Regions from separate parts of the Staphylococcus sp. MSU001 genome, predicted to be linked through region 2. Evidence: predicted binding sites of a transcription regulator. Region 2 holds the regulator's gene; the other holds the start of a gene.
The links. Region 2 encodes Rex, which represses fermentation and respiration genes when NADH is low (regulators of the CRP and FNR family bind a similar motif). Its sites were predicted from a motif close to TTGTGAAATATTTCACAA; they were not measured.
Positions count from the first base shown of each region.

Region 1 (12,658 bases), on a different contig from region 2:
CTACTCGGTGTATTAAAGTTTTTAAATCCTGAATAAGGCCTATCATCCCCACCTAATGGTGATTCTTGATTAACAAAAGAAATATCTGCGTTTTGAATGTCTTTTCTTACTGGTTGATACATGGGTTTAAAATCAAAACTATTCCCCGTAATTTGTGCATCTTTATATACAACTGGGTGAATTAAATTATCACCTACAGCAACAACACGTATCGTTTTATTTGCATTTTGTTTATTACCAAAAGATTGATTAATCGTACATCCACTAACAACTATGAAAAACGTAAATAATATCATGGTATACACTAAATATTTAGATACTGTTTTCATTTTTTAATACTTTATCCCCTTTTATAAACTTTTGTATTTATCTTCATCATATCTCTATTAACTTTAATAAACAATATATGATATGTGAACATGTTAATTTTAATAAATAACTATAGTTGCCTTACCTGTCATCTTGATTAACTGTAACACCGAACAAAATCAATAAGAGAAGAATACTAAGACGAGTAACAATTTTTTATATTCGTTTAATAAGATGTCCGCCTAAATATCCAAATTCAACCCTTTGTATCATTACTGGACAAACCACTCAATCGCACGTTTAATAGCTCTATCCCAATAAGCATAATCATGATCTCCTGGACCATCTTCAAACTTATAAGAAACCCCTTTTTCATTTAACGTCTCAATAAATTGAAGGTTATCATGATATAAAAAGTCTTCTTTACCACACATGATAAACAATTCAGGAATATCTACATTAGCATCGATGGCTTGATCAAGTAAGTAGTACGTATCGAGTTCTGTACCTTTAATTTGAGTATCTCTTCCGGTGATAGCTTGTGGAGAGAAATCAATCCAATCCAAATCAATGAGCCGTTGTGTTTCAAAAACTGCTGAAAGTGGTGCAGCTTTAGCAAATTTATCACTTTGAGTTAGCGCAAATTTAATCGTTCCATAACCACCCATTGAATGTCCTGCAATAAAATTATCTTCTCTTTTTCTAGAAAGTGGTAAAATTTGATGTACGTATTCGTAAATTTCTAATATGTAATCATAGTAACTATGTCCATATACCATATTTGCATAGCCACTATGATCGACGTTAGGCATTATAATCGCAAGTTGATGTTCATTTGCATAACGCTCGATACTTGTATATCTTATGTAAGTTGTTTCATCGCTAGACAATCCATGTAATAACAACATTGATTTCAATTGTTTCGCTGTTCTTGAACTATCAAAGAATGTTACATCCTCGGGTAAAATAATCGTTAAATTTTGATGCATTCCTATCGTTGGTGAATTGTAATTCATTGTTATTAAAGCCATATGTGTCACTCCTCTACTGTATTATCTATTATTTTACTTATTCTTTTTATCAATTTATAGAAAAAACGCAACTTTGACTATAGATTATATAAATTTCTATACTTTCCAATGCGGAACTAAAATTTTATTCTCTATATTAAACAAGTTGATTTACTATAGATTGTCTAACCTTTAAATATGATATATTTCTAAAGCAATAAATCATGAAATAAAAAAACGATAGTGAATGATTTCATAGAAACCTATTCGACCATCGTTTGTCTTCAATTATGTATGAGTGATACGCACTCATTATAAGTCTTTACTAACCAACCAATTTTTACTGTTTTTAAAGAGTATTTTTTCTTCTCTAAGTTCATTTATGATATGACTCGTCGTTTCTCTAGATATTCCTGCCATATCACTCAATAACTGTATTGTCATAAAATGCTTAATTTCATAAAACTCATCATGATCATAACCTACTGTTTGACATAGGTAACGTAAAATCTTAGTCACGCGTTCTTTAGCTAATTTACTCGTTAAAGCCATATTGTATTCAATATGTTGACATTGTGTTTCGCTTAATAAGGAGAATAATTTCACAAAAATCTCTTCGTGATTTTTACATAAATATTCTATTAAATCTCTTGGAATTCCAATCATTTCGCAATCTGTTAGGGCTGTACACATTTCATTAGGAACTTTATCTTGAAATAAGTTATTTAAAGGAAAGAGCACTTTTTCTCTATTCAAATATCGATATACATCACCATTCAAATTAAAATTTTCTCTCATAATATTACCTTTTAAGAGTAAGTAGATATGCGTGGTTTCATCAGACGAATAGTAGACAATTTGTCCTTTGTTGTAATGTCTCACAAAACATTGACTTTTAAATGGCAGTAATACGCCTACAGGAATATTGATATAAGATGCTAATTGTTTAAAACTTTCATCAAGTTCATTTTCTCTACAAAACATTTGATTTCCAGTCATAAAAATAACTCCTTATTGCCTTAGACTATGGTCAAAGGGGACGCTATAATTTCTCCGATTTAAAATTTATTAGAATTCTGTATATACTACAGACAATATTTACTATGGACCACTGTTCTTATTATACCAATAGTTTAAATATCAAATATTTTATATACTTTTCTTTGTTTGATTTTTATCGATTAAACTCCCTTTATAACTCATGATTGATCAATATCTATAACATTTAAAAATATAAATTACATCATCGTAATAACCCTATCAATGCTAAAATAACGATAAGACTGAAGAAAATATAGTCAAATTGTGTAAGTCGCTTTTGATTATTTTTTTGAACAACTACATAGACGATAATCCCCGGAATATAGAGCAACATGGTAAGTAACAAATAATCTATACCTGACGCGTAAACCAGCCAAATTGCATAAATAGATGCTAGAATTCCTATAATCCATTGTTTAGGCGTTGCAGTTAACTTGTGTTCTATTGTATATTTCACCTGATAAAACGCACTGAACATGTATGGATAAAGTATAGCACTTGCCGCGAGAGAAAATGCAAAATGATAGGCACTTTTGGTAAACAGCATGCTAATAAGGAATATTTGAACTAATACATTAGTAATGAATAAGGCGTTCATAGGTGCCCCATTTTTATTTTCTTTTGCAAACCACTTAGGAAACAAACCATCTTTAGCTACAATAAAAGGCAACTCTCCGGCAAGTAATGTCCAACCTAGCCATGCACCTAATACTGAAATAATAAGACCAATATTGACAAATGTTGCTCCCCAATCACCAACAATATAAGCTAAAATTTGTGCCATTGATGGTGCCTCAAGTTTAGAAATATGATTTTGAATTACAATACCTTGTGCTAATACAGTCAGCAAGAAGTAAATGAGCAATACTGAAATAAGTCCGATAACAGTGGCGGTTCCAACATCTTTTTTATTTTTAGCTCTTCCGGAGAATACAACAGCACCTTCAATACCAATAAATACCCAAACTGTCACTAACATCGTACTTTTAACTTGTGACATCGTATTAGCGAAATGAAATGATAATGATCCATATCCATCCATTCCAAAGAAACCTATCCTGAATGTATTAAAATTAAAGGCTACAATCATACATATAATCACTAATAAGATAGGAATTAATTTTGTAATAGTAACAATACTATTGATTAAAGCAGCCGTCTCAACTCCTTTTAATATTAAAAAGTGCACACTCCACAATAATATTGATGCCACTATGATACTAGGAAATGTGTTGCCCCCTTTAAATATTGGAAAGAAGTTCCCTATAGAAGACATTAATAACGTTGCATATGCGACATTACCTAAAAAAGCTGAGAACCAATATCCCCAAGCACTTGCAAACCCTATAAAATCACCAAAACCCGCTTGAGCATAACTATAAATACCACCATCTAAATCAGATCGTTCATTAGTTAAGTTTTGAAAGACAAGTGCTAAAGAAATCATTCCAATAGCAGTAATCAACCATCCAATTATAATTGCTAATCCTCCAGCGTGGCCTCCCATATCAGATTGAATATTGAAAGCACCGCCACCAATCATCGAACCTATAACAAGACCGATTAATGATGTTCGACTTAATCTTTTATCTCCTGTGTCATTCATATTCATTTCTCCTTTAGAAGGAGGGAGTGAAAACGTATATGCCTTTTAAAATACACATATATAGATGTATTATGGAAAGATATAGATGAGTAACGACACATCTTTGATAGTCATTGACCGAAGTTCTATATCATCCTCTCAACATGATTTTGAAAAAAGTTATTTTTATTATGTGACACAATTTGCAAAAATAAATATTCGTTTATTTAATAAAGCATACACGTGATCTTATCCCTATTTATTTTTCTTGTAGTAAATCTAGCCTAAAGTTGCTGCCATCACGGCTTTAATCGTATGCATTCGATTTTCAGCTTGGTCAAACACTCTAGAATACTCACTTCTAAAGATTTCGTCTGTTACTTCCATTTCAGTTAAGCCATATTTTTCAAAAATATCCTGACCATACTCTGTTTGTGTATCGTGAAAAGCTGGTAAACAATGTAAAAATATCGTATTTACTTTACCGGTTAAATTAAACATTTTTCTATTAACTTGATAGTCTTTCAATAAATGAATACGTGTTTCGAATTCACTTTCTTCACCCATTGATACCCAAACATCAGTATAAATAACATCTGCATCTTTGACGGCAGTATGAATGTTGTCAGTCATCTTAACTGAACCTCCATAATTAGACGCTTGATCTTTAGCAATATTAAAATATACATCTCTCGGTGTTAATGATGAGGGTGTACAAATACGTACATTTACGCCAAGCATCGCACCCGCCACCATAAGCGAATGTGCAACATTATTACGTCCGTTTCCTACATAAGTTAGGTTGATGCCTTTTAAATATCCAAAATTTTCTTTAATTGTCATATAATCAGCTAACATTTGTGTAGGATGCCAATCATCAGTTAACCCATTCCATACCGGTACTCCAGAGAATTCGGCCAATTGTTCAACAGTTTTTTGGGAAAAACCTCTAAATTCAATTCCATCAAACATTCTTCCTAAAACTTTGGCAGTATCCTCAACAGATTCTTTTTTACCTAATTGAATATCATTTTTCCCTAAGAATTCAGGGTGTGCACCTAGATCAATAGATGCGACTGTAAATGCGGCACGCGTGCGAGTAGACGTCTTTTCAAAGAGTAAAGCAATGTTCTTACCCTCTAAATATCGATGTGGTGTGCCTTGTTGTTTATATTTTTTTAACGTCATAGCAAAATCGATTAGACCTTCAAATTCTTCACCTGTGAGATCATACTCTTTTAGCAGTGACTTACCTTTTAAATCGAAGGGTTTCTTGATGTTTTTCATGGGATGTGCCCCTTTCATTTTATAAGTCGCTATCAAATTTAATAGCATAAGTGAATGTATTTCGTGATGCTCAAGCTATATCTATTCAACACCCTATCTTATATCTATAGATCTTCTCTTATTAAAGGTTGACTCATACAACGAGGGCCTCCTCGACCACGTACAAGTTCACTTCCAGGAATTTCAATAACTTTGATACCATGCTCACGTAACAATTGATTAGAAACATAATTACGATCATAAGTTACAACCACACCGGGACGGATGCATAAAGTATTCGAACCATCATTCCATTGTTCACGAGCTCCGTCGATGATATCACCATTTCCAGTTGGTATTAATGTAATTTCATCAACATTGAGCACTTCTTCTAATGTTTGTTTAAGATGACTAGAATGTTGGATTTTGATATCTTCAGCTTTATCATCGTATTCGATGATAAAGATATTCATGTTTCCTTCTGATTTAAGAATTGCTGAATGTGTAGTGAATTTGTCGTAATCAATCATTGTACAAACAGTATCTAGATGCATAAATGTTCGACTAGTTGGAATCTCAATCGCCACCACCTTTTTAAAAGTAGATAACGGATCTTTAAAAATACGTCGTGCTAAACGTTCAATTGCTTGTGCAGAAGTACGTTCAGATATCCCTATTGCAAGTACATCTTTAGATAACACCAGTTCGTCTCCGCCTTCGATATTGAATGGGCAGTCACGATCCAACCATAAAGGAACATTCTCATCTTTAAATCTAGGATGATGTTTTAAAATATATGAAATGAAAATCGATTCTCTGCGTCTTGCTCTCCAAAACATGCGATTTACTGTCATACCTTTACCAATTGAAGCTTGAGGATCACGTGTGAAATATAGATTAGGCATTGGGTCAAGATAAAACGGATATTTATCATCCATGTACTCTACAAGGTGTGTCGATTCAAGTTGTATTTCTTCTTTGCGTACGCCAGCCATAATCTTATTAATTAATGCTTGATTTGACAAAGTTGAAAAGAGTTTTTTTATTTCTGTTTCATGCCCTAGGATAGTTTTTCTAGATTCTGCTAAAACGTCATCTATAAATTGCTCTCTGACATTTGAATCTTCTATACTTTGTGCTGCTAATTTTTCTAAATAAAGCACTTCTATTCCTTCATCTTGAAGAACTTGAGCAAAACGATCGTGCTCTTGTTGAGCTACCTTTAAAAATGGAATATCATCAAACAATAATCCATCTAAGTAATCAGGCACTAAGTTTTCTAATTCCTTCCCTGGTCTTTTAAGTAATACCGTCTTTAGTTTCCCGATTTCACTGTTAACTTGAATAGGTCCATTTGTCATACTCATTTCCTCCTTTTCTTCGCTACATTATCAGTATAAAACTGATTAATAACTAAGTTCGTGATGATTATCACATACTAAATGTAAAAAGTTTCGCAACATTTGGTTATTCAATACATAATTATGTTTGAATATACATTACTATTGCATACTTTCGTTGAAAAAATGAATATTTGAGTAATATGAACCTTTACATCTTTATGGATAAAAGTTTTTTATTCATAAATTTGAATACTTAATCAAATAACAACACTCATATTTATTGAAATAAAAAACACCTGATAAACGATGTATGCGCTTACCAGGTTATATTTATAATAAACAACTTTATAAATTTTTATGAATAATTATGATTAAATATTTTGTAATAGACATATTCAGCTATAGACTGGGAATGTGTAAGAATCATAATCGTATCATTACCACTTATAGTTCCTATAATCTCTTTCAATTGTAACTGATCAATATAATAATTTATGCTTTGTGCAAATCCTGGTGTCGTCTTTATTAGTATATACGATTCTTTAATCATAGTGTTAATAATTTCTGTTTTTATGTAATCATTAAGTTTTACTCTTGAGTCTAATTGAGACTGCTGCGTAAGTAATTTATATTCATATTGATTTGCCTTCACAGGCAGGCGATAAATATGGAGTTCTCTTAAATCTCTTGCAATAGTAGTCATGCTATAACGTACACCAAAGTGATCATCAATGTAATCAATAATATCTGCTTTTTTATAAATGTGATTTTGCTTAACAATCATAGTTACTAAATCTTGTCGTTTACTCTTTTTCATTGAATGATCAACTCCTATAGATAACTAATTTATTTTAATTTATAAATTAAAATTTCTTTTTATTTAATTATACTTTATCATTTTATTGTTGATAATTATAAGAATTTTTATGTCCTTTGTGACAAAGTACGTAAACATACATTCAAATTTAAAATTAATTTGTTTATTTAACTATCATTTTATCTATATTTCCCCTTTTATTCTTATTAGGTTTTTTATACTCATTACTAAGCAGTCACACTTACGCTAGACAAACCGTAGTCTTACCTCAAGGTAAAGTAAGCGGCTTTGTATTAGTTTAAAAATTCCTGAAGATCTTAGTTCACTCTTATGATGAAATAAAAAACCTGAGACAGTTAAGTTTGTCTCAGGCTGAGTCGAAATTAAGTCAACACTCATTTCGATTAAGGCTTTAAAGATTGTAAATATTTAACATTACTTCTTCTTTGTTAAGGTTCTTTAAAATTCATTTTTAGATACTTGTTAACATATTTTTATTTTAAAACGGTTCGCCTACACGCCAACACTGTCCCATGCTTGACCTACTTGTTGAGCAATACCGTCGCCATATAAATCAAATGCTGCTTGTTGTAATGATGCTTTGGCATCTTGGAAATCAGAATTTGAAGTTAAATAAACAGTTAACGCTCTATAGTAAATTTGTTCAGAACGTTGTTTACCAATACTACGAATTGTGTTGTAAGCTGCTTTGTTCGGAATACCTGAATTCGTATGTACGCCTCCATTGTCAGAATTTGTATAAACAAAATCATTCATATGAGATGGTTGTCCAAAACGCTCTGGATTAGATAAACTTCTTAAGGCATCTCCGCCTACGCCAGGTGTATAAACATCTTCACCCATTAAGAAATCTTCATCATCAACGAAGTAACCAAATACATCTGAAAAACTTTCATTTAATGCACCTGATTGAGAACGGTAAACAAGATTAGCAGTTTGCTGTGTTACACCATGTGTAATTTCATGTGCAACAACATCATTTGCACCAGACAGCGCTGTAAATGTACGTCCATCTCCGTCACCGTAAATCATTTTATCACCAATCCAAGCCGCATTGTTTCTGTTATCTTGACCTTGGAAGTTATTTACATGTGCGAGTGAAATAATTGGGCTACCTTGATTATCATATGATTCTCGGCCGAAAGTATTTTTATAATAGTCATACGTTTCTTTAGCATAATAATTTGCATCTACACCTGCACGTTGTTCATCATCAACAAAATTTCTATCTTTATCTTGCATTAAGTAAGCTTGACCAGTATTCGCATCGTAATTGTAAGCTGAAAGTGTACCTTGTTGAGTTAAATCTTGTAGTGCATAGCCACCGCTGACACTATTAATATTAATTTGTTTCGTGTCACCTAGTACACCTTTACCTGTACCTGTAGTAGCTGCTTCTTTGATCATATTTAATTTATCAACTACTTGACCCGTTTCAGCATCAATTTTCACATTCCAATGAGAAATTTTTGGTGAAGTTGTAATAATTTCTATGTTATAAACATATTTATTTTTTTCTCCATCAATCTCAACTTTATTGGTTTTGATGACATCACTTTTTAAGTTTTTAGCTTTTTGACGATCAATTTTTATTGCTTCGAAAGCTTTATCTGTGGCATTTTCTTTACTTATCGATACTTTATTCGTAGGTTGAACTTTCTTAGCATCAGTATCACCATTGACAAGAACTACCTTACCCTCTTTATTCGTATGAACTTTTACTTCTTTGTCGGGTGCATACGTGTTGCCCACTTTCGGTTGCAATGTGTAATGCGTAAATCCTTTGTTATCTTTTTCAGTATCAGTGACCTTATAATCTTTGTAATGATTTTTTATATTTTCAGATTTTGGTAACTCTTTCAATGCGTTAGTTGCTTGAGATTCTTGGGTTACTTTCGCATCGATGTTTTGAGTTGCTGATACTTTATCCTTAGCGTCAACCTCCGTATTGACTAAAGGACTTGCCACAGTTAATGCGGCAATACTTGTAAGTGCGAATTTAGAAAAATTCTTCATTTTATTACCTCCTATAAATTAATGAAAAACAACTTACTATATAATAGTAATTAAAATTTTCTGAAAAGTAAATGAAAATTTCATTTAATTCACATAATCATCACTTATAATTTTTTTGTATAAATAATTTGTACAATACTTTAAAAACTTATGTTAAAATTTTAATTTAGAATTAATGGTATAATACACTTCAGTTAATTAAAATGAAATAAAATTAATTATTATATCAAATAGTTAAAACGTTTCACTTCAAATGCTATATTTTGAGAAATAGATTTAAAAAGTCGTCACTTTCTGAAGAATCAACAATTCCAGAACAATATGGTACGGCGTATTTTTTAAATACAGTTTAGTTTTACGATGTTATATTAAAAACACCCTCCAAGTTGAATATTTTAAATTCTACTTGGAGGGTGTAACGTCACATCTTTATTACTCATTCTCTTCATTTAAATATGAAGTGATAAACTCTATATAGTATTCCACAAATTCTAAATAATTGGCTTTTTCTACGCACTCATTTATTTGATGAGGTCCATTTCCCGGGCCAAACATTAAAAATGGAAAATTTTCATCTTTTCCTTTTAATAAGTTGGAAGCATCAGTAACTGCTACAGTAGGAGTAACGATTAAATCTCTTTCGTTAGAAAAATGGCTTTTTGCAATATCAAACCCTAGCTCTACCAAGCGATTTTGACCTGTTGTTACTACAGGTTCTAAATCAAGATAAAGTTCTTGTGTCAAACTAGCACCATTTTGATTTGCTTGCTCTATATATTCATTAAATAGCGCTTTAACTTTGTTATTATTATATTCTGGTATTGTGCGTACATTAAATTCAGCTGTAGCAAAATCAGGTACTGAATTAACTTGTGTTCCCCCTTGAACAATACTATTAGTCATAACAAGTCCTTGAATAAGCTCTTGTGCCTTTTCCTTTGTTATATGGTTAGGTAGTTGACTTCCTAAATTATTTATCATATTTGAAAAATCTAAGGATTCACCTTTTACTGATTGTGTTATTTTTTCATATTCTTGATTTATATTTTGAATAAATTCTAATAATGGCTTAATAGCATTTTGACCTAAAAATGGTAATGAACTATGTGAAGCACGTCCTTTAGATTTTATTCTAAAGTCCATTGAACCTTTATGTGCATACACCAAACTAGGAAATGATGGTTCCGCAATAAGTAATGCATCTAAATCATCAGCATATCCTTTTTCAAACAACTGTTGCGAACCAGATTGTTCCATTTCTTCACCCACTGTTGCCATGAATTTAATAGTTCCCTGTGTTAACTTACCACTTTCTTTAATTTCAATAAGAGCAATGGCTAAAGCTGCTAATCCAGATTTCATATCTGCAGCTCCCCTACCGTATAAATAGCCTTGATCCTCTGTGAGTGTGAAAGGATCATACGTCCAATGATCATGATTTCCCTCAGATACTACATCCATGTGACCAGATATTCCTATAACTGGTTGACTTGAACCAACGGTTGCAATTAAATTTGCTCGACCATCTGTAACTGTATCAATATGTGAACGAATTCCATACCGATTAAATAGTTTTTCTAAGTACTGTGCAACCTCTAATTCATTGCTATTTACAGTTTTTATTGACACTATATCGGATAAGATTTTAACTCTTTCCTCATTAGATAATACGCGCATCGTTATTCCACCTTTCTTAATTTGTAAAACTTTTAATTTAACAATGTAAGGATAACTTTTATTCTATAATGTATCTCATTTATCTATATTGTTTACCTTACAATACTTATATACCATTCATTGTTAAAGTCATGTCTTATATTAAATGATTATAACAAGCACAATGGTTCAATCATTACATTATGCTTAGACGTTAAACGATAATTCTAGCTTGTAATATATTACTAATAGAAGAATAAATTTAGAATTTCTTTTGTAACTTATAGAATAATTCTACTTACAATAATAAAAGGATTATAATAAAATATAGCTAATAAAGAGGATGGAGGATATACGCTTTGAAAAAATTTTTAGCTACAATAGTGGTAATCATTCTTATATGTGCATTGGGCTTTTCATTATATGCAGCTATTAACCACCATACGAATTCTAATAAGAACGATAAAAAAATAGAACACAATCGCAAAAACAAACAAAATAATACTTCAAATCAGAATCGTGATACTCATCAACAACATGACCAAACGCAACCAACAAATAGTGATTATAACAACGATAATCAATCAGGTACTGAACAACCAGCACAACAACCTAACTACCATCAATACCCAAATAATAATCAACAGTCCGGTTCAAATAAAAATAACTCTTCAGAAAATAACAAACAGAAACCGAATCAGAACAAAACTAATCAATCAGATCATCAACCATCACAATCAACACCACAACAGTCGTCACAACCTAATCATAATCAATCTGATTCACAACAAAATGGCAACTCAAATAATAATTCCAACAATCAAAATCATGAAACAAATGATAATCAGAATAAAAATCGTTAATCATATGACAAAGCTTATGCATGTATCAAATTACATTGTGTAAGCTTTTTATTTTTTTATTCGAATATGTTTGAAATTGCTATAAAATCAATATAACTAATATGTGAAAAATGTTATATTTGTTTAATACTTTTATAAATTCTATTTATATAATTTATAAATTAAGTTAAAATGAAAGTAACCAATCTTATATTGAGGTGTATCATGAGAAAACTAATAGCCACAATTATCGTTTCATCACTAATATTAGGAGGCTGTTCAACAGTGCATGAAGAAAAAAATTATGCATCACAATCAATTCCCGCAAGTCAATACAAAGGTCAAGGTTTCCAACCAGTAGCTGAAAAAAGTGCTATCGCACATGCGAAAAAACATCGTGAAGAATACGAAAAACTTGGTGAACAATTTTTTAAAGATAACTTTAGCCTTAATGTTAAAGCCACAAATGTTGTAGGAAGTGGTGATGGCGTCGAAGTCTATGTTCATTGCGATGATCATGACATTGTGTTTAATGCAAGCATCCCTTTTGATAAGGAATCAATCCATGAAGAAGGCTCCATGCGAAGCAATGATAACGGAGATACTATGAGTGATATGGTAGGAACTGTGTTAAGCGGTTTTGAATATAGAGCAAATAAGGAAAAAATGGATAACTTAGAAAAATACCTCAAAGATAAAGAAGATAAATATCACTATACTGGATTCACCGATGAAGCAATAACTAAAACTCA
Region 1 covers NZ_JBRIKK010000002.1:160,141-172,798, reverse strand. The annotation lists gene ACVBFA_RS01935 (CapA family protein) at 1-329, opposite strand, end outside; gene ACVBFA_RS01930 (alpha/beta hydrolase) at 582-1,340, opposite strand; gene ACVBFA_RS01925 (Crp/Fnr family transcriptional regulator) at 1,632-2,318, opposite strand; gene arcD (arginine-ornithine antiporter) at 2,563-3,966, opposite strand; gene argF (ornithine carbamoyltransferase) at 4,225-5,232, opposite strand; gene arcA (arginine deiminase) at 5,337-6,572, opposite strand; gene ACVBFA_RS01905 (arginine repressor) at 6,910-7,371, opposite strand; gene ACVBFA_RS01900 (M4 family metallopeptidase) at 7,885-9,408, opposite strand; gene ACVBFA_RS01895 (ArgE/DapE family deacylase) at 9,841-11,085, opposite strand; gene ACVBFA_RS01890 (chromate transporter) at 11,424-11,927, shown strand; gene ACVBFA_RS01885 (DUF1672 domain-containing protein) at 12,132-12,658, shown strand, end outside.
Region 1: the regulator Rex is predicted to act here: its motif matches at 6,654-6,671, upstream of arcA (arginine deiminase).

Region 2 (12,658 bases):
CCTGAGCAAAAGATAGCTGGTACATTTGTTCTAACTGCTGCGAGTAACATTCCTGGCGTAATTTTATCGCAATTAGGAATGTAAAATACACCATCAAACCAATGAGCGTTAATAACTGTTTCAGCTGCATCTGCGATAATTTCTCTTGAAGGTAAGGAATATCTCATGCCAATATGTCCCATAGCTATTCCATCGTCAACACCAATCGTATTAAATTCGAATGGGATAGCACCTGCTTCTCTAATAGCTTCCTTTGCGATGTCTGCTAATTCTCTTAAATGAACGTGCCCAGGAACAATATCAATATAAGAGTTACAAATTGCTACGAAAGGTTTATTCATATCTGTAGGTTGTTTAAGAGCGCCAGTCGCATGTAAAAGACTTCTTGCAGGAGCTTGGTGATCTCCTTTTTTGATCATATCACTTCGCATATATCATTCCCCCATATAATTATTTAGAAAATAAAAAAACGTCCCAATGAATATTGGGACGTTGTTAAGTCCCATCCAACTAGAAATAGGACTTAAACATTTAGAAGTTAAAACCTTTCTAAAGTTCGAGTCCTTACGAGTATAATAAAATGATAATAGCTTGTTGAGTTGTTGGTAGGTCTAGCGTAGATAGATAAGTCATTTTATTATACTCCTTTCGTTGAATGGTCATTTATTCTTAATAGTTTGAATTGTTTTAAAATTTGATAAATTCAATTTACTACATGTGATGAATTGTGTCAATAATAAATTTAGAATTTTCTAAAAATTTATAGAGGACAAGCTTAAATATTTTACGAAGAAATTTGAATTAAAATTTGTTACAATGATTAAGTTAATAAACCATGTAGAAATGTATATATATCTTTAAATATAGAGATAAATTGATTTTAAATAATCATATATAGGAGAGTAAAAATTGATAACTATTCACAATTTAAATGAAATGGATAAATTTGCTCAAATACTTGTAAAACATTTAAGTGCTAAGGACTTGATTTTACTAAATGGTGACCTAGGAGCAGGGAAAACTACATTAACACAATTTATAGGAAAAGCGTTAGGTGTTAAAAGAACGATAAACTCACCAACATTTAATATAATCAAATCTTATACAGGTTCAAGCATACGATTACATCATATGGACTGTTATCGACTTGAAGGTGAGGAAGATGATTTAGGTTTCGATGAATATTTTGAAGACAATGCCATCATAGTTATAGAATGGAGTAAATTTATCAAAGATTTCCTTCCTCCTAATCACTTAACGATTAATATAAATGTCAAAAATGCGAATGAGAGACAAGTATCCATTGAAACACATGGACAACATTATGCATTAGTAAAGGAGGCAATCTTAAATGAACTATCTTCTAATTGATACGTCAAACCAACCTTTATCAGTAGCTATTATGAAAGATAATGAAGTGATTGCTGAAAAAACAACTGATATCAAAAAGAATCATTCAGTGCAACTCATGCCTGAAATAGCAGAAATTCTTTCAGAAAGTAAAATAAATAAAGCAGAAATAACTGATATCGTGGTAGCGGAAGGTCCAGGTTCATATACCGGTCTTAGAATAGGGGTTACTGTTGCTAAAACATTAGCGTATGCATTAAACACTAACTTATATGGTGTCTCATCACTTAAAGCACTTGCTAGCACAATCAAAGACAGTACGAAGTTGTTAGTACCCATTTTTGATGCTAGAAGAGAAGCAGTTTATGCAGGTGTTTATCAATATCAGGACAATGAATTAATAACCATTATTGATGATATTTATATACCTATTTTTAAACTTATTGAAAAACTTCATCAACTAAATCAACCTTATGTGTTTGTAGGATATCATACCGAAAAAATAAAACATTTATTAGACAGTGACATCATAGAACAGTTACCAAAAGCTTCAAGTATGAAGCAATTAATTCAAAAACCAGAAAATATACATTCATTTACTCCTAAATACCATAAATTATCAGAGGCGGAACGAAATTGGTTAAACCAACAAGAGAACAATTGAATATTAGGAAAATGAGTGTGGAAGATGTACCTAAAGTTTTTGATATAGAAAGAAATAGTTTCTCACACAGTTCGTGGTCAATCGATGCATTTTATCATGAAATAGAAAACAACGAATTTGCAACATATTTTGTGATAGAATTTAGGGACAAAATAATTGGATATGTTGGTTTATGGTTAGTCGTTGATCAAGCACAAATTACAACGATAGCTATATCAAAGGCATTTAGAGGCTATGGTCTTGGTCAACTTTTACTTAAATATGCAATGAACTATGCACGTTTTTCTTGTGATGTGATGAGTTTAGAAGTAAGAATAGATAATGATGTTGCACAACATGTTTATAGAAATTTAGGATTTCAAAATGGTGGAAAAAGAAAGAATTATTATGGAGAAGGCGAGGACGCATTAGTCATGTGGGTGAATTTGAAATGACAAATAATACATTAATCTTAGCAATAGAAACAAGTTGTGATGAAACGAGTGTAAGTGTAGTAAAGAATGGCACTGAACTTTTATCTAATACTGTTTTAAGTCAAATAGATAGTCACAAACGTTTTGGTGGTGTTGTACCTGAAGTTGCTAGTAGACATCATGTTGAGGGGATAACAGCAACTATAGATGAATCATTAGTGAGTGCAAAAGTGAAAATGGAAGATATTGACGCTATTGCAGTAACACAAGGCCCCGGATTAATAGGAGCTTTATTAATTGGTATTAATGCGGCTAAAGCTTTGGCATTTGCTTATGATAAGCCTATTATTCCAGTACATCATATTGCTGGTCATATTTATGCCAATCACTTAGAACAACCATTAACGTTTCCACTTATGTCATTGATTGTATCTGGTGGTCATACTGAACTGGTATATATGAAAAATCATTTAGATTTCGAAGTGATTGGTGAAACGAGAGATGATGCAGTAGGAGAAGCTTATGATAAAGTTGCTCGAACAATCAATCTTCCTTATCCTGGTGGACCGCATATTGATCGATTAGCAGCTAAAGGTAAAGATGTATACGATTTTCCAAGAGTTTGGCTCGAAAAAGATAGTTATGATTTTAGTTTTAGTGGTCTTAAAAGTGCTGTAATTAATAAACTGCACAATTTAAGACAGAAAAATATTGAAATTGTAGCTGAAGATGTTGCAACAAGTTTCCAAAATAGCGTTGTAGAAGTTTTAACACATAAAGCTATTCATGCTTGTAAAACGTATCATGTTAATCGCTTAATTGTTGCAGGTGGTGTTGCTAGTAATAAAGGATTAAGAGCTGCACTAAGTGAAGCATGTAAAAAAGAAGGCATACACCTTACTATTCCAAATCCTGTTCTTTGCACTGATAATGCAGCGATGATTGGTGCTGCTGGATATTATTTATATCAAGCTGGTTTGCGTGGCGATTTAGCCTTAAATGGACAAAATAATATTGATATTGAAACTTTTTCTGTTTAAATAATATTTCAAAGCGCCTATCTAAGAGTGACTACTTTTAGATAGGCGCTTAACTTTTTTATAAATATTAAACTAATTAATTCTAGAGGTTTCGAATATTTTGTTGAGCACGCTGATAAATATCGATAGGAAACTGTGTAATACGCAGTAATTCAATTGCATTACGTGTATTGGCTTTACCAGGTTTAATTTTGTAATCGAAAAATATGCTATTTTCTTGAATAGATTCATTAAAATGATAATTATTATATGTATTTTCTAATAATATTGATAGTTCAACATCATGTGTCGCAGCGATAACCTGATATGCTTTTTGATTATCTAAATACGATAATACTGATTCAGAAGCGGCAATACGTTCAGTTGTATTCGTTCCTTTAAAAATCTCATCTATAAAACAATATATCTTATTGCACTGATAAGTGTTAAATAATCTACGAATAGACTTAAGTTCTGACATGAAATAACTGTCACCACTTAAAACGTCATCCGCATTTGCCATTGATGTCATTACATAGCCAGGTTGATAAATAAATGAGTGAGCTGTTGCAGTTTGTATTGATTGAGCTAAAATCAAATTTAGTGCAACTGCTTTCATAAATGTAGATTTTCCTGATGCATTAGAGCCTGTGAGTAATATATGATTTGAAATGTCAATGGTGTTAGCAATCGCATTTTCTTCATCTAGCAGAGGATGAATGATTGATTTCATTTGAAGGCCATTAATATTGTTATTGATTTTAGGATAACAATAATGTGTCAAAGTATGTTGATACATAGCTATAGAGTAATGATTATCTAATATACTTATATAGTCATAACATGCCATAACTTCTTCTTGATACTTAAAGTAGCTACGTTGTATTAAATGAAATAAAACATAATCTATCATGAATACTAATTTAATAAACATAATTATGCTACTCACCATATCTTGTGATTCTAATCTAGCTAATAAACCGCTAAAACGACGTGAAGCTTTAAAATGAGTAAAATCAACACTTATCGCTGGCGTGCTCTCAATCTTACTTAAAGCTTGACTTTGCTTTATAACATTAGCAGTATAAAAAACTGATTTTAAATCTTGGTCATAAGATTTTTTTAGTTTGAAAGATAATATTGCATTTAAAATCATAAAAGTAAGACATATTAATATACCTTTTGAAGGAATTAAAAAAATGAATGCAAACCCAATAAATGGTAACAACGGACAAAACATTAATAAAATATTACGCTTAGAGGGTAACATTTGATCTGGAAACAAAGGGTATACATTTTTACCAATTTTAGAAAGAATGTAAGATACATTTAAACGAAATACTTTATTATCTTTAAACATGTTTATCAATGAGGTTTGATTTACCTTAAACATACCTCTTAAAGTTGCATATAGTCGCATTTCACCAATTGCAGTGAAATTAAAATTAATTTTATGAAATAACGTATCCATATTTAGGTCTGACCAAGTCTTATCGTCGATAAATGACTGCTTATTATAATGATCACGGTAAGTACGGTATTGGGCATCGAATCGTGAATTAGGACGTATAAAACTTTCTAATTTTAATTTGTTATCCCATAAAGTATTTATTTTAGCAATCTGTTTACGTCTCTCTATTATAGATATAATTACATTTACAAGTGTAATTAGGATGATGAAAGTTAATATAATTAGTACTAAGGTTTGATTGTTCGTCATGAAGTTTAGTTCTCCTTTATCTTTCTCAATAAATTATTTCATAAATGAATATCTGAAACAATTAAAAATGGAAAATAAGTTGTCAATAGGGAACGTGCGTACTTATCAACAAAATGTGAGTAAGTTGTGGGTAAGTAGTGAAGTTGTTTGTGGATATGTAAATAAATAAGTTAATTTTAAAACATAAAAGTGTCAATTTACTTGTGGATAAATAGGATAACTCTGTGGATATTGATTATGAAAGTAATTCATGCTGTTAATAATATTTGTGTAAAAACATACTAAAAGACACCGAAAAGTCATATATTCAACTTTTAGGTGTCTTGTCATTATGTTGGAAATTAGAGCTTTTCTTGTAATTTTTCCCATTCTAACATTATTTGTTCTAATTTTTGTTCGGTTTCGGATTTTTGATTGGCAAATTTACTAGCTTTTAGAGGGTCGTTAAATACTTCAGGCTGTGTTAGCTGTTCTTCGATATGTGATATTTGTGATTCTAATTCTTCGATTTGTCTTTCACAATGTTCAATTTGTCTTTCTAATTTACGTTGTTGTCTTTTTTGTTGTTTTTGACTGAAATAGGTTGAAGTATTTGCGTCTTGATTTATCTCTTTATTTTCAAAATTATTTTGAATTTCTGTTTCATGTGCTTTGATAGCAATAGCTTCTTCAGTTTTCTCAATATAATACTGATAATCTCCTAAATACATTTGGCCACCATTAAGGTTTAAATCAAAAACTTTATTTGCAAGTTGGTTAATAAAATAACGATCATGTGATACAAAAATAATCGTGCCTTCAAAATCTTTCAATGCTTGTTCAAGCATTTCTTTAGAATCAATATCTAAATGGTTAGTCGGTTCATCTAAGATAAGAACATTATCACGTTGTAACATTAAAAGTGCTAATTGTAATCGTGCTTTTTCTCCGCCGGATAAGTCATTGATAATTTTTTTAACGTCTTCTTGAACGAACAAGAAACGCCCCAATACTGCACGTACATCTTTTTCATTCATGTGTGGATATTGATCCCAAACATAATCGAGAATGGTTTTATTTGATTTAAATTCAGCTTGTTTTTGATCATAGTATCCAATTTGTAAATTAGCACCAAAGATAATTTGACCACCTAGTTTTGGATGTTTTTCAGCAATTGTTTTTATCAATGTTGTTTTACCAACACCATTTGGCCCAATGATAGCTATATGATCCCCTTTAAAGACTTCGAGGTTTATAGGTCGTGTAATAGGTGAGTCGTAACCAATCTTTAAATCATGAATATGCATCACATCATTACCAGTATTACGGTCGAAGCCAAATTGTATATTTGCACTTCTAGCATCTATCATAGGTTTATCAATACGTTCCATTTTTTCCAATGTTTTACGTCTACTCTTAGCCATGCCACTTGTAGATGCACGAGTAATATTTTTTTCTACAAAGGTTTCTAAACGCTTGATTTCTTCTTGTTGCTTTTCAAATTCTTGCATGCGCTTTTCGTAATACTGATTACGTTGCTTTATAAATTGCTCATAGTTTCCTACATAGTGTTTTACATTTCCTAGAGCAACATCATAAACTTGAGTTACAATTTTATCTAAAAAATATCTATCATGACTGATAATCACAATTGCTCCTTTAAAGTACTTTAAGTAATCCTCTAACCACTTGGTTGTTTCCATGTCTAGATGGTTAGTTGGTTCATCAAGAAGGAGTAGATCGGGTTCTTTAAGTAACATTTGAGCAAGAGAAAGACGTGTTTTTTGACCACCACTAAAATCATTAATAGGCTTGTTGAAATCGTTTTCTGTAAAGTTAAGCCCGTGCAGTACTGTTTTAATTTTACTTTCATATTGATAACCATCTAATTGCTCATAACGATTAGTTAAAGTTTCATATTTTTCAATATGTGATTGATATTCATCGGATTCATAATCTTGTCCATTTCGTGCAAGCCAATCTGTTTCATCCTTAATTAAATTTTCAATTTTTTTAATGTGTTCAAAGGGCTTAGACATTTCTTCAAAGACAGTAGCTTCTGAATTGAGTGTCATTTGCTGAGTTAAATAACTCATTGTTAAATTTTTGATTTTTGATATATGACCACTATCGTAATTTTCAACACCTGCTATGATTTTCATTAATGTCGATTTACCAGCTCCATTACGGCCTACTACGCCGATTCTTTCGCCAGTTTTCACCTCAAAATTAACATCTGTGAAGATATCTTCACCATCGAACGATTTGGAGATGTCATTAAGTTGTAAAAGTATCATTCGATTCTCACCTTTCTATGTATTTGAAATAGGTTTAAACTATATATAAAGTATTTGTTTTTGAATATTTAAATTTTTGTTAATTCTATATTATCGAATTTTAAATAGAAAAATAAATTGTGTACGTTGTCTTGAAATGATGTTAAACTCAATTACCTCTATTCTACAGTATTCATAGAACACATGAAACTAGGATATTTATTTTTAAAAATTAATAATGTATAATGTTTAAGTATTCGTTGTAGACAATTATTTGTATTATGAGATGACATTCAACATATGTTTTAACTCATTTACTGATTTTAAAGATACATGCATAATATACGCGAAAAAGGGGGTTAGATATATGTCAGATGATTTTAAAATTCCTCGCGCTACATTAAAACGTTTACCTTTATATTACAGATTTGTCAGTATTTTGAAAGGTAAAGGTATAGATCGTGTTAATTCTAAAACAATAAGTGAAGCACTACAAATTGATTCAGCTACAATAAGAAGAGACTTTTCATACTTTGGTGAATTAGGAAAAAAAGGATATGGATATAATATAGATAGTATGCTTGAATTCTTTAAATCAGAATTAAGTGAGAGCGATCAAATTAAAATTGCCATTATAGGTATCGGTAATTTAGGGCGTGCATTACTTACATATAACTTTTCAATACATGATGAGATGACAATTACTGAAGCTTTTGATATTAGATCAGATATTATAGGTGAAAATATTGGTGACGTTGTGGTAAAACATAGCGATGATATCAAAACGACATTAGAATCAGAAGATATTGATGTAGTCATTTTAACAACACCAGATAATGTAGCTCAACAAGTTGCTGATGAACTTGTGAAAGCCGGTGTTAAAGGTATACTAAACTTTACACCACGTCGAATTAAAACACCCCAAGATGTCCAAGTACATCATATTGACTTTGGTATAGAGTTACAATCATTATTGTTCTTCATGAAAAATTATAGTAAATAATTAATAAAAATCACTTTAACATAGTACTCTCAATTGAGAGTGCTTTTTTTATATTAAACAGTTACAATAGATTATAAATACGAAACTTTTTTAACAAAAATTGTAAGTTGATATTTATTGAAATGGGAGATTGAAACAAGTGACTCAAGAAATAAATTGTAATTTCAAACCACATATTCCTAGAATAATGACAGTTCCTGGTATATTGTTGATACGTGAAAATAAGTTGGAGTTTCAGGCATATAATCAAAACAATAATCCATTCAATATCCAATTCGAACTCTCTAGCATTGTGCGGTATAGAATATCTAAAGGTTTATTAGGAAATAAATTGTTTATTTATTATTCTGATGGAGAGTGGTATAAATTTAGTAACTTATCTAAAAATGACTTAAACAAACTCACAAAATATTTATATTAAAAAATAATAAAGAAAATTAAGAATTTGCAAAATATTGTCCTTTCTACTATAATACCTTAGTATTTATATCGGAAAAAGGTGATAAAATGGTTTGGACAATTATAAGCGGACTAGTCGTTGGCATATTGCTAGGATTTGTAATGCAGAGAACAAGATTTTGTTTAGCTGGTGGATTTAGAGATATGTACGTTCAAAAGAGTAACAAAATGTTTTATGCATTGCTTATTGCTATTACAGTCCAAAGTATTGGTTTACTTATTCTAAAGAACTTGAATATTATTGAGGTTCCAGCAGAAACATTTCCAGTTATAGGAACTATTTTGGGATCCTTTGTTTTTGGAATAGGAATAGTATTAGCTGGAGGATGCGCGACTGGAACTTGGTATAGGGCTGGTGAAGGGTTAATTGGAAGTTGGGTGGCATTAATATTTTATGCATTGACTTCAGCCGTAACTAAAACTGGGGTACTTCTTCCAATAATGAATCAAATAAATAAACCGACACAAGTCAGCACAAGTATGACGAGTACAACTGGTATACCACAATGGATTCTCGTCACGTTATTAACTGTAATTACAATATTTTTTGTTGTAAAAACAATTCGAAAGCCTAAAATAATGGTGCCCCAACTTAAACAAAAATATAGTGGTATTAGACATTATCTATTTGAAAAAAGATATCATCCATTTGTTGCTGGCATTGCAATAGGTTTTATTGCTCTACTTGCTTGGCCTATGAGTGAATCTACTGGGAGAATGGGTGGCTTAGGTATAACAACACCATCTGCAAATCTTGTAAATTATCTTATTTCAGGAGATTTAAAATTTATTGATTGGGGTGTGCTTTTGGTACTAGGTATATTCATAGGTTCTTATATAGCTGCAAAAGGGTCTAAAGAATTTAGATGGAGATTGCCAGATATTAAGACAATTCGCAATAGTGCGCTTGGTGGCATATTTATGGGATTTGGTGCTTCAGTTGCAGGTGGTTGCTCTATCGGTAATGGTCTAGTAGAGACAGCTACAATGAGTTGGCAAGGATGGATTGCTTTAGCCTCTATGATTATTGGTGTTTGGTTTATGAGTTATTTTATTTTTGTAAAACCTATGAAAAAGTTACAACAAGTATCTCAAAGCTAATATTGGTTATTCAAATGTGACATTAGATAAAGTGAATGAGGAGGTATATCAATGGTATACGAATTAGGAACAGTAGGGATGGTTTGTCCATTTCCTTTAATAGAAGCACAAAAGAAAATGAATGATTTAAATCAAGGGGATGAATTGAAAATCGATTTCGATTGCACCCAGGCTACCGAAGCATTACCTAATTGGGCTGCAGAAAATGGATATCCAGTTACAAACTATGAGCAACTTGATGATGCATCATGGACTATTACCATTCAAAAGGCATAAAAACTTATAGTTATAAGGTTGATAAAAAGATTTTTTAAGGATAGAAAATTAAGCAAATTTAATTATAGATTAAATTGACGAGAAAAAAGTTAAATTAAGTAGCCATTAGCTATATCGTTGAAAGAAAGAGCTAAACTTGAAGACTGTTTTTAATTTAATGAAATTCGTTAGTAGAATTATGATAGCCTGAGACAACAATCATTGTCCCAGGCTTATTTATTATTGTAATGAGATAACTAAATCAAGATTATCTTTTTATTATACTCATTACTAACATGGTGTAACGAAAGTAATTTGTTTTTAGTACTACGTTTATATATTCAATGTAACTTAAAGTGACATACTGTGTAACATGACCTTACCTAATTTTGCTTTTAAAAAAAACACTCATTATGATGTTTTTAAAGGAAGTGGTAAGTATGAATATGAATGATACAATATTTCTATTTTTATGTACTCTATTAGTATGGTTAATGACACCAGGTTTAAGCCTTTTTTATGGGGGACTCGTACAATCAAAAAATGCTTTAAATACTGTAATGCAAAGTATGGTTGCCATTGTCATTGTCACGTTTATATGGATAATGATTGGTTTCTCTTTAAGTTTTGATGGAGGTAATCAATGGATAGGTGGTTTGAAATTTTTGGGTCTTCATCATGTTGGTTTTGAAATTTCAAAAACTTTGAGTCCTCATATCCCTCTCTCATTATTTATGTTGTTTCAAATGATGTTTTGTACAATTGCGGTATCTATTCTATCAGGTTCGATAGCCGAGAAAATGAGATTCATTCCTTATCTGATTTTTGTGAGTTTATGGGTTCTATTAATTTATAGCCCTGTTGCCCACTGGGTATGGGGTGGTGGTTGGATTAGTAAAATTGGAGCAATAGATTATGCGGGTGGAACAGTAGTTCATATAACATCAGGCGTATCTGGTTTGGTTCTTGGGATAATGATAGGTATAGGTAAGAAGAAAGAAAAACATACTCCCCATAATCTATTAATTACACTTATAGGTGGTATATTAGTATGGTTAGGATGGTATGGATTTAATGTGGGCAGTGCATTTACATTTGATCACATAGCCATGATATCGTTTGTGAATACAGTTATTGGTGCAAGTGCAGGTGCTTTCGGTTGGTTAATCTTTGAATATATCTTGAAAAAGACTACAAGTTTACTAGGTCTTTTATCTGGAGCACTCTCTGGTCTTGTCGCTATTACACCAGCAGCAGGATACGTCAGCTATATGAGTGCTATGATTATTGCAATAATTGGTGGCATAGGTTGCTATATCGTTATAAATTTAATCAAAGTAAAACTCCAATATAATGATGCACTTGATGCATTTGGTATTCATGGTGTAGGTGGTATCTTAGGAGCTGTGTTTACAGGAGTTTTTCAATCACATCAAATTAATAGTGCGGTGCAGAATGGTTTTATCTATACAGGTGATTTTAAAATAGTAGTCATTCAACTTGGCGCGGCAATTGCGACTGTCGTTTTTAGCGCAATAGTCACATTTTTGATTGCGAGATTTATTAAAATTTTTACTCCTTTAGCTACAACTCAAGAAGAAGATAAAACCGGACTCGATGTTATAGTACACGGTGAGAAAGCATATTTCTATGGAGAGCTAAATAAGTTTAATCGTCATATTAAGTTTTAAAATTATATAAATGACAATCACCTAACACGTCAATTTATTTAATCGTATTCTAAACAATAATTTCAACTATTTAAAGCGTTGGTTCATATGATAAAATAAAAAGGAATGATTGATGACGTGATAGGTGATTTTTTATGAAAAATATATCAGATATAGCAAAACTAGCTGGAGTATCGAAAAGTACTGTTTCACGCTTTTTAAATAATGGATCTGTAAGTCCAGCAACAAAAGAAAAAATAACTAAAATAATAGAAGAAAATAATTATCAACCTAATCAATTTGCACAAAGCTTAAGAGCTCGACGTACCAATTTGATTGGAGCAATTATTCCACGTATGAATTCATACGCTGTTGATGAAACAATTAAGGGCTTGGTACACCAATGTAATAAACATCGATATCAGTTATTATTAAATTACACAGGATTAGAAATAGACGGTGAAATTTCGGCACTAAAAACATTATCACGTAGTAAAGTTGATGGAATCGTGCTAATGGCAACACATATTACTGAAGCACATATTGAAGTCATTGAGAAAATAGATGTTCCTGTCATTATAGTGGGACAAGAACATGATCAACTATATAGTATATATCACGATGATTATGAAGCTGGATATAAAATTGGAGTACTCATTGGTGAAAAAGGATGTCGAAATGTACATTTCTTTGGTGTAAGTGAAGAAGATATTGCAGTTGGTGTTCAACGTAAGCTGGGAGTTATTCAA
Region 2 covers NZ_JBRIKK010000007.1:96,262-108,919, reverse strand. The annotation lists gene ilvD (dihydroxy-acid dehydratase) at 1-431, opposite strand, end outside; gene tsaE (tRNA (adenosine(37)-N6)-threonylcarbamoyltransferase complex ATPase subunit type 1 TsaE) at 910-1,371, shown strand; gene tsaB (tRNA (adenosine(37)-N6)-threonylcarbamoyltransferase complex dimerization subunit type 1 TsaB) at 1,352-2,014, shown strand; gene rimI (ribosomal protein S18-alanine N-acetyltransferase) at 1,987-2,448, shown strand; gene tsaD (tRNA (adenosine(37)-N6)-threonylcarbamoyltransferase complex transferase subunit TsaD) at 2,445-3,467, shown strand; gene ACVBFA_RS04925 (MutS-related protein) at 3,550-5,166, opposite strand; gene ACVBFA_RS04920 (ABC-F family ATP-binding cassette domain-containing protein) at 5,508-7,442, opposite strand; gene ACVBFA_RS04915 (redox-sensing transcriptional repressor Rex) at 7,789-8,424, shown strand; gene ACVBFA_RS04910 (hypothetical protein) at 8,564-8,845, shown strand; gene ACVBFA_RS04905 (YeeE/YedE family protein) at 8,932-9,984, shown strand; gene ACVBFA_RS04900 (sulfurtransferase TusA family protein) at 10,036-10,260, shown strand; gene ACVBFA_RS04895 (ammonium transporter) at 10,680-11,930, shown strand; gene ACVBFA_RS04890 (LacI family DNA-binding transcriptional regulator) at 12,065-12,658, shown strand, end outside.